3 regions of the Pseudoxanthomonas sp. OG2 genome follow, and region 1 is predicted to be linked to each of the others. Evidence: riboswitches for the same ligand, from Rfam matches in the RefSeq annotation. Region 1 holds a riboswitch; each other region holds the start of a gene.
What was found. A riboswitch is a leader RNA that binds a small molecule or an ion and turns the genes downstream of it on or off. The one in region 1 is predicted to bind cobalamin.
Positions count from the first base shown of each region.

Region 2: linked by a shared signal. The riboswitch ahead of btuB (TonB-dependent vitamin B12 receptor) and the one ahead of FHW78_RS09990 (ribonucleoside-diphosphate reductase subunit alpha) in region 1 are both predicted to bind cobalamin.
Region 3: linked by a shared signal. The riboswitch ahead of btuB (TonB-dependent vitamin B12 receptor) and the one ahead of FHW78_RS09990 (ribonucleoside-diphosphate reductase subunit alpha) in region 1 are both predicted to bind cobalamin.

Region 1 is NZ_JACHYM010000001.1:2,181,343-2,184,612, forward strand. Features, by position in the region: gene tatC (twin-arginine translocase subunit TatC) at 1-115, shown strand, start outside; gene FHW78_RS09985 (hypothetical protein) at 275-949, shown strand; cobalamin riboswitch at 1,038-1,245, shown strand; gene FHW78_RS09990 (ribonucleoside-diphosphate reductase subunit alpha) at 1,515-3,270, shown strand, end outside.
Region 2 is NZ_JACHYM010000001.1:2,772,394-2,775,663, forward strand. Features, by position in the region: gene btuB (TonB-dependent vitamin B12 receptor) at 3-1,838, opposite strand; cobalamin riboswitch at 1,964-2,204, opposite strand; gene cobT (nicotinate-nucleotide--dimethylbenzimidazole phosphoribosyltransferase) at 2,373-3,270, shown strand, end outside.
Region 3 is NZ_JACHYM010000001.1:373-3,642, reverse strand. Features, by position in the region: gene btuB (TonB-dependent vitamin B12 receptor) at 1-1,352, opposite strand, end outside; cobalamin riboswitch at 1,362-1,597, opposite strand; gene FHW78_RS00020 (OmpH family outer membrane protein) at 1,660-2,274, opposite strand; gene FHW78_RS00015 (SapC family protein) at 2,317-3,072, opposite strand; gene FHW78_RS00010 (hypothetical protein) at 3,122-3,270, opposite strand, start outside.

The sequences.
Region 1 (3,270 bases):
CCAGCTGATGCTGGCGATTCCGATGTGCCTGCTGTACGAAGCCGGCATCCTGGCCGCGCAATGGGTTGCGCCGAAACCCGACAGCGACGATTCGCGTACGCCGCGCGATGCGTGATCCGCATTCGCGCTGATCGCGCCGGGTGATTGGCCGGCGTTAATTGGTCTCCACATTGCTGAAGTCGCGAGCCTGAACCGTTCGCGGCGGTGCCTTGGGTACGTTCATCCTCGCTTTGCCAGACTCGCCCGCGCTGACGCGAACGAGAAAGGAAGATCGATGAATCAACGCCTGGGTGCGGTCTGTCTGCTGAGCCTGTTGTCGGCCTGCCAATCGGAACATCCCGTCGATACCGCCAACGCCACGTCCGCCACGCGCGCGGTCGCGACCGCAACGGCTCCGCCGCCGGTGTCCGATGCGCAGGCCTCGCGCATCGCCTTGCAGGCGCAGTTCGTGGACGAAGCGCTGGGCGTGGCGATCCTGCCGTGGCCGGGTTTCACCCTGCGCCGCGACTTCCGCCGCAGCTATCTGGCCACCGATGACTGGAAGGCCTTCGCCCAGACCGACAGCCGCGGCAAGGCGGTGGCCGCGCTGGTGCTGGACGGCTCCAACGAGGTGACGGCGGCGGAACTGCGCGTGGGCGTCAGCGATGACGCGGACAGCGTGGCCCGCTGCCTGGAGGTTTCCGATTCGGCGCTGCCCACGCCGCGCGACGAAGTCCGCATCGATGGCCAGCCGTTCCGGCATTTCCGCGCCAGCGACGCGGCGATGAGCCACTACCTGACCGTGGACGCCTACCGCGCGGTGCGCCAGCAACGCTGCTACGCCATCGACCTGCTGGTGGTCGGCACCCGTCCGGAGGTCTACGACCCGCCGCGCACGCCGCCGTTCGACGGGGCCGTCGCGCAGGCGCGCCTGCACGAAGCGCTGGCGGCGATCCGCTTCGTGAAGTAGTCATCGCGTGGAACGCCCGCCACTGCAAGGTGTTGGGTTTCACAACAGCGTCGGCACCATATTTGGTGTTGACGCCCCCATATGCCCCCACTATCTTGTGGCCGTCGGTTCCTCCGGCCGCAAGCCGGGGGATGAAAAGGGAAGCCGGTCGAATGCCGGCGCTGCCCCGCAGCGGTAGGTGGAAACGAACCCGTCATTGGCACTGAGGCGCCTCGCCTTGGGAAGCGACGGGCTAGGAGGAAGCACGGCTTCCGCGTCCACGAGTCCGAAGACCTGCCGACAGCCGCGCGTTGCACACCGCGCGGTGCCGGCCGCGGAATCTCCGGGGGGAGATGGCTGGTGAAGCAGGCCGGCCATCCGTTTCCACGGTCGCGGTCCCTGCGACGCCGCTTCCCCACCCTGATGCTTCATCCGGCCTTCCGCTGCCTGCGAGGGACAGGTCGCCGCGTGCATCACGCATGGAGGAAGCCCCGTGACCCCGACCGATACCGCCGTCGCCGAAACCGACGTCTCCCCGCCCCAGAAGGACGCATTCCTGTTGACCTCGCCGCCCACCGCCACCGCGATGAGCGTGACCAAGCGCAACGGCAGCCGCGAGCCGGTGGATCTGAACAAGATCGTCCGCGCGGTGCAGCGCAGCTGCGAGGGCCTGCACGCCATCGATCCGATGCGCGTGGCCACCCGCACCATCTCCGGCCTGTACGACGGCGCCAGCACGCGCGAACTGGACGAACTGTCCATCCGCACCGCCGCGCTGCTGACCGCCGAGGAACCCGAATACAGCCGGCTGGCCGCGCGCCTGCTGGCCAGCTACATCGCCAAGGAAGTGACCGGGCAGGAAATCCACGCGTTCTCGCAGTCGGTGACGCGCGGCCACGAGGTGGGACTCATCAACGATCGCCTGCTGAACTTCGTGCAGACCAACGCGCGCAAGCTCAACGACGCGCTGGACGCCTCGCTGGATCTGCATTTCGATTACTTCGGCCTGCGCACCCTGTACGACCGCTACCTGCTGCGCCATCCGCACACCCGCAAGGTCATCGAGACCCCGCAGCAGTTCTTCCTGCGCATCGCCTGCGCGCTCAGCGAGGACGTGTCCGAAGCGCTGGCGCTGTACCGCCGGATGGGCAACCTGGACTACCTGCCCAGCTCGCCGACCCTGTTCAACTCCGGCACCACCCACGAACAGCTGTCCTCGTGCTTCCTGCTGGATTCGCCGCAGGATTCGCTGGAATCGATCTACCAGAAGTACGGCGATATCGCCCAGCTGTCCAAGTTCAGCGGCGGCATCGGCGTCAGCTACACGCGGGTGCGTTCGCGCGGTTCGCTGATCAAGTCGACCAACGGCCATTCCAACGGCATCGTGCCGTGGCTGAAGACGCTGGACTCCTCGGTCGCGGCGGTCAACCAGGGCGGCAAGCGCAAGGGCGCGGCCTGCGTGTACCTGGAAACCTGGCACGCCGACGTCGAGGATTTCCTGGAACTGCGCGACAACACCGGCGACGAATCGCGCCGTACCCACAACCTCAACCTGGCCAACTGGGTGCCGGATCTGTTCATGAAGCGGGTGGAGGCCGACCAGGAATGGTCGCTGTTCGATCCGCGCGTGGTGCCGGAGCTGACCGATCTGTACGGCGAGGCGTTCGAGCAGGCCTACCTGCAGGCCGAGACCCAGGGCAAGGCCGCCAAGGCGGTGCCGGCGCGCAAGCTGTATGCGCGGATGATGCGCACGCTGGCCGAGACCGGCAACGGCTGGATGACCTTCAAGGACAAGTGCAACCGCGCCAGCAACCAGACCCTGCGCGCGAACAACGTCATCCACCTGTCCAACCTGTGCACCGAGATCCTGGAGATCACCTCGGCCGAGGAAACCGCGGTCTGCAACCTGGGCTCGATCAACCTCGCCCGCCATTTCGACGAGTACGGCGACTTCGATTTCGAACGCCTGGCCGAAACCGTGCGGCTGGCGGTGCGCCAGCTGGATCGGGTGATTGATCTGAACTTCTACCCGATCGAATCGGCGCGCCGCGGCAACCTGCGCTGGCGCCCGGTCGGCCTGGGCTGCATGGGCCTGCAGGACGTGTTCTTCCGCAAGCGGTTGGCGTTCGACAGCGCCGAGGCGCGTGCGCTGTCGCAGAAGATCGCCGAGACCATCTACTTTCACGCGCTGGAAACCTCGTGCGAGCTGGCCGAGGAACGTGGCCGCCATCCGTCCTTCGCCGATACCCGCGCGGCCTCCGGAGAACTGCAGTTCGACGCCTGGAACGTGGCGCCGCAGGACGGCGCGCGCTGGGACACGCTGCGCGCGCGTATCCGCGAGC
Region 2 (3,270 bases), 590 kb from region 1:
AATCAGCGCTTGGGCTGGTAGCGCAGGCTCAGGCCGTATTCGCGACCGGGCTGGTTGTACCAGGCGATGGTTTCGTATTCGCGGTCGAACACGTTGTCGACCTTGGCCAGCAACGTCCATTCCGGGGTGACCGCGTATTCCAGCCGCAGGTCGGCGGTGGCGAAGCCGCCCAGGCGGGTGGCATTGGTCAGCTCGTCGTAGCGGTAGCCTGCGCCATTGACGGTCGCGCCGACGCGGAAGTCGCCGAACGCGCGATCCACGTCGATGCGACCGGTGTTGCGCGCGCGGCGCGGCAGCAGCTTGTCGTTGTTGCTGGCGCTGCGGTTGCGCGGGTCGGTGTGGCTGAGCTGGGCGGAGAGATCCCAGCCGGCCAGGGTGACGTCGACGGTGAACTCGGCGCCGCGGATGCGGGCCTCGTCCACCTGCACCATCGCGAAACTGCTGCCGTCATAGGTGATCAGATCATCGATGCGGGTCTCGTACAGATCCAGCGCCCAGCGCCAGGCGTCGCCGTTCTGGGCGATACCGACATTGAGGCTCTTCGATTTCTCCGGCTCCAGGTCGCGGTTGCCGCTCCACGGGTCGTACAGATCGCTGAAGGTCGGCGCCTTGAAACCGGTGCCGTAGGTTGCGCTGAGCTTGAAGCCGCGCCCGAAGCTCATGCCCCAGCCGAGGTTGCCGGTGGTGTGGTTGCCGAATTGCTCGTTGTCGTCGTTGCGCACGCTGGCCTGCAACTGGTGGGCGCCGAACTTGCCCTGGTACTCGACGAAGCCGGCGGTGTTGCGGCGGCTGTCGGCGGCGTAGTCGGTGGTGCTGTCGAGATGGTCGATGTACCAATCCGCGCCGACGGTCAGCAACTGATCCTGGCCCAGGCCGATGTCGGCCTGCGCGCTGGCGGTGTTGCGGTGGGTGTTGTGGGTGCTGTCGTGATCGACTTCGTTGCGGTAGTTGTCGGTCTCGTTGTCGCTGCGGCCGACGTTGACGGTCAGGGCGAAGCGGTCGGTCGGCACGTAGCGGACCTTGCCATTCAACACCTGCTGCACGTTCTCGGTGTAGTTGTAGTAGCCGTCGTACCGGTTCGCGCCTTCGGCGCGCAGCGCGCTGGCCTCGGCGGTCAGCGTGTCGGTCAGCTTGTAGCCGCCGCGCAGGCTGGCCGAGACGTTGCGGTAGCCGTCGCGATCCGGTTCGTCCGCATAGCAGCCCTTGAACAGCGTGGCCGAACCCCGGCAGGCATTGATGCCGTCGGTGCGCTGGTAGGAAGCATCCGCACCGAACCAGCCGCGTTCGCCGCCGCCACCGAAACCGGCGCTGGCCTGGCGCAGGCCGTTGCTGCCGCCGCCAATCTGGAAGTGCGGCGCGTAGGTGCCCTGGTTGCGGCGGGTGAAGATCTGGATCACGCCGCCGATCGCCTCGGAGCCGTACAGGCTGGAGTTCGGGCCGCGCACGATCTCGATGCGATCGATCTGCGCCAGCGGCAGATCCGGGATGGCGGCGGCGGCGAAGTCGGCCGAGTTCACCCGCACGCCGTCGATCAGCACCAGGGTGTGGCTGGAGTTGGTGCCGCGCAGGAACAGCGAGGTCTGCTTGCCCGGGCCACCAGCATTGGTCAGGTTGATGCCGGCGCGGCCGCGCAGCAGATCCTGCAGCGAGGTCGCCTGGCTGCGCTCGATGTCGGCGCGATCGATGACCTGCGCCGGCGCCAGGCTGTCTTCCAGCGCGATCGCGGTGCGGGTGCTGGTGACGACGACTTCGTCCAGTTCGGTGGCGGCGTCCTGGGCGAGCGCCAGGCCCGGCAGCGCCAGGGTGACGGCCAGGGACAGGGTACGGATAGGTGGCATTGCAATCGGCTCCATGCGCCGCGCGCTCCCGCGCGGCATAACGAGGGGAGGCGGCAACGCGGGAACGGGAAGACAGCGGAAACGGCCGTACGCACGGCGCTCGCCGCCGCAACGCCCGCCGCGTCGCAACCAGTCGTCTTTCGGGCCGGTCTCCGGGCTTGCGAGCGCGATGGCGGCACCATCGCCGGCCAGGGCGCCTTCCCGTGCGGATGCACAGTGGCGTATGCCCTGTCCTGGCTCGCTTACCGTTGCGGGGGCAGCGCCGGAATCACCCGCAGCGCCGGGATGGCGTGCGCGGGTTCACCGGCTTCCCGTTTCAACCCGGGGCGGAATCGTCCGCGGGTCACCAGAAAGCGCGGCGATCCTACCAGATACCGGTCTGGCGGATGCCGAGCCTGTGGATGGGCGGGCCGCGCCCGGGCGGCAGCGCGCATCGATGGAAAGCGGGCAAGACAAGGCATGCATCGGGGCGGACGGGGATGGGCGCGAGGCCTCCCGTAGAATCCCGGTTCCCTCGCCGCAAGAAATCGCCTCGTGTCTTCCGACTGGATCCTCGCCGATTGCCGGCAACCTTCCCCCGAACACGCCGAACGCGCGCGCGCGCGCCAGGATCAGCTGACCAAGCCGCAGGGCTCGCTGGGCCGCATCGAGACCCTGGCGGTGGAACTGGCGGCGCTGCAACGCGCCGATCGTCCGACGCTGGCACGGGTGCCGGTGATCGTGTTCGCCGGCGATCACGGCGTGGTCGCCCAGGGCGTGTCGGCGTTTCCGTCCGAGGTGACGGTGCAGATGCTGCACAACTTCGCCCACGGCGGCGCCGCGATCTCGGTGCTGGCGCGCGAACTCGGTCTGCCGCTGCGGCTGGTGGATGCCGGCACCCGCGGCAGCCAGCCCATCGCCGGCGTGCACGCCGACAAGCCCTGCCTGGGCACCCGCGACTTCAGCGTGGAAGCGGCGATGGGCGAGGATGAACTCGCGCATGCGCTGGCGGCGGGCAGGCGCGCGGTGGAAGCGGCCGGCGACGCCGATCTGTTCGTGTTCGGCGAAATGGGCATCGGCAACACCACCGCGGCCAGCGCGTTGGCCTGCGCGCTGGCGGACCTGCCGCTGGAGGAACTGGTCGGCGCGGGTACCGGATTGCAGGGCGATCGGATTGCGCACAAGCAACGGGTGATCGCGGACGCGCTTGCATTGCACCGTCCGCACATCGCCGCGCACCCGCAGCCCGCGCGCGAGGCGCTGCGTCGTGTCGGTGGATTGGAAATCGCCGCGATGGCCGGCGCGATGATCGCCGCCGCCCAGCGGGGCGTACCGGTGCTGGTGGACGGTTTCATCGTCTCGGCCGCGGCATTGGCGGCGGTCCGCCTGCAACCCCAGGCGCGGCCATGGCTGCTGTTCTCGCACCAGTCCGCCGAGCGCGGCCACGCGCGCG
Region 3 (3,270 bases), 2.2 Mb from region 1:
AAGGTGGGCGCCTTGAAGCCGGTTCCGTAGCTGGCACCCAGGCGCAGCTGTTCGGTGAAGTCCCAACCCCATTGCAGGCTGCCCGTGGTCTCGCCGCCGAACTGGCTGTCGTCGTCGCGACGCGCACTGGCCTGCAACGACTGCCGGCCGAATTCCTGCTGCCATTGGCCGAACACGCCGCGATTGATCCGGCGATCGCGCGCGTAACGGGTATTGCTGTCCACCTCGTCGCCGGACCAGTCGTAGCCCAGGGTCAACAAGCCCGCGCCGCCCCCCAGGTCGGCCTGCAGCGAACCCAGCTTGCGGCGGGTGTCGAAGTGGGAGGAATACGCGCCATCGAGGAAGTTCTCGCTCAGATCCGCGCTGGCGCCGGCGCTGGCGGTGATGCGCAGCCGATCATTGGCCGCGTAGCGCACGCGCCCGCCAACCACCTGCTGGACCGTATCGGCCTCGTTGTTGAGGCTGCCGTCGTATTCGTTGCGGCCTTCGGCGCGGAACAACCGCAGTTCCGCGTCCCAATGCTCGTCGAAGCGATAGCCGCCCTGCACGGTCAGCGAGGCGTTGCGGTAGCCATCGCGATCCGGATCGAAGTTGCGCCGGCCGCGATAGGCGTTGATGCCGTCGGTGTCCTGGTGCGCGGCCTGGATTGCATACCAGCCGCCCCGCTCGGCATCGCCGCTGCGCCCGCCGATGCCGGCGGAGGCGCGTCGGGTCCTTTCGCTGCCGATGCTGGCGCTGAAGTTGGGCTGGAACGGCCCCTGCGGCCGGCGGGTGAAGATCTGGATCACGCCGCCCAGCGCCTCGGAACCGTACAGGCTGGAGAATGGCCCGCGCACGATTTCGATGCGCTCGATCTGCTCGACGGGAATGTCCTGCAGCGATGCGCCGCCACTGGTGGCCGACCCCAGCTTGATGCCGTCGACCAGCACCAGCACGTGATCGGATTCGGTGCCGCGCAGGAACAGCGACGTGGACTTGCCCGGACCGCCGTTGTTGGCCAGCGACAGGCCCGCGCGGCCAGTCAGCAGATCCGGCAGCGAGGCCGGCTGCAGGCGCTCGATCTCCTCGCGATCGATCACGGTGACCGCGGCCAGGGTCTGATCCTGGGTCCGCGCGGTACGCGTCGCGGTGACGATCACGCCATCCAGATCGGTGGCCGGCGCTTCGGCGAAGGCCGGGGCGGTGAAGCAAAGGGAAGGCAACAACGAAACCGCCAGGATCTGGCGGTGGAACGACGACTGCGGATGCACTGACACACTCCTTGACCGCGCCTGCCCGCGCGGAAGCGATGGAAAAGGACAGGCGGAAAGAGAGTGGTATGGCGACCGGGAACGAGCCGGCCTCCATGACATCGCCCACCGCATGTCACGCCGCTCAAAGGCCGGTCTCCGGGCTCGCGAGTGAAGCCGGGAAAGATCCGTGCTTCCGGTCCGCGCCTTCCCATGCATCAAGCACAGTGGCTGTTGCGGTACCTTGTCTCGCCTACCGTTGCGGGGGCAGCTCCGGAATTGCCGATCGTGCGAACACGATCCGGCGCACCGGATTCCCGTTTCAACCACCGGCCAGGCCGGCGGTCACCTCAGGCGGCGCGAGTATAGCAGTTGATAGCAGTGTGGCCCCGGCGCCGTGGCGTGCGCCGGAGCGGCCGCGCGTCGCGGCTCAGCGCTTGCCCGGTGCGGGCGTCGCGGACTCGCGTTGCAGCGTGACCGGGATCGACTTGACCCGCGCATCCAGCGCCTTGACCACGTCGGCGGTCAGATCGTGGCTCATGTTGCCGGCCAGCACCATGCCGCGATCCAGCAGCACGCCGCAGCCGTGGCGCTGGTAGGCCTCGGCGATGAGCGGCTGGGCGGCGGTGGAGATCCGTTCCAGCACCGACGCGCGGGTCGCCTCGATCTCGCGCGAGCGCTGGCTGGCGCGCTGCTGCACGGCCTGCGCTTCCTGCACCGCCTTGCTCTGCTCGGGGGTGAACTTGTCAGCGGAAATGTTGCCGCGCACGCCCACGCGGATCAGTTCCGCCTCAGCGCGGCTCTTGTCGCGTTCGATCTCGGCCTGGGCGTCGGTCACCAGTTTCTGCAACTGCACGCCCGCGTCCTTGCCGGCGGCCGCGTTGGAGAACACCGCTTCGCGGCTGAGGTAGCAGACACCGGCGACGACCGGGCCTTCGAGCGAGCCGGTCGCGCCGCCAGCCGCCTGCGCGCAGACGCCATTGGCCGCAGTGAGCGTCACGGCGAGAGTGAGGAAACGGAGTGTGTTGGAGGAATTCTTGCACATGGGAATGTTGTCGTCGTCCGGTTGACGGAAGTGGGGTTTCAATCAGGGGGCCAGCAGGTCGTTGAAGCGGCCCAGCGACGCCAGGTGGAAGTGCACCAGCGCCAGCCAGCCCTTGCGATGCCAGTCGACGATCACCGCGTCCGGCAGCGCGGCGAATTTTTCGCCATCGACCACCTGGAAGCCATCGACGCTGCTGCGGCGCCCATCCGCGAAGGCGATGTTGGCGCTGCGTTCGATCAGCAGCCCCTGCTCGGCCAGCGCGGCGGCAAAGGTACGGGTGGCCTGGTCCTCGCGGGTGAAGGTGTCGCAGAACTGCAGCGCCTGCCTGGTCAGCTCGCTCGGCTCGCCGTTCTCGAACAGCGGATTGCCCTCCTCGCCCGACGGGATCACCGCGTCGGAGCCGGCATCGATGGCCAGCACGTAGCCTTCCGGATCCCGGGTCTGCACGAACACGAACGGATAGCGGCGCACGTAGGCCGGCACGTACGCGCCGTCGCTCCAGGTGTCGCCGTTGACGAAGCGGTTGCGTCCGGCTTCCACGCCCAGCACCGCCAGCGGGGTGTTGTCCGGGCCGGCGAACACCAGCGGATAGTTGCGCGCGGCGGCGGCGAACTCGCCGATCACCACTGGTACGGAATTGCTGGCGGCGGCGAAGCCGACGCCGGTCGGGCGCACCCGCCACTGGGCGTGTTCGACCGAGGACAGTACGCGCGGTTCGCGATAGAACAGCGGCCAGGCATTGGCTTCGGCGGCGCCGTTGGATGCGACGGTGGCGGATTCGGGGTTCTGCGTGGTCATGGGATCTTCCATTCGTTTCTGTGATCGGGTTCGGAGGTGGATGCCTGCTTCAGCCGGGCGGCTCGAACCGGCCGCGCATGGCGTACAGGATCTGCTTGCCCTCGACGAAGGACTCGATGCATTCGCCGATGTCCTCCGGTGTCTGCCCAGATTGCCGCAAAACCATTTCAACCATATGCCGGCAGATGTCCGAATCGT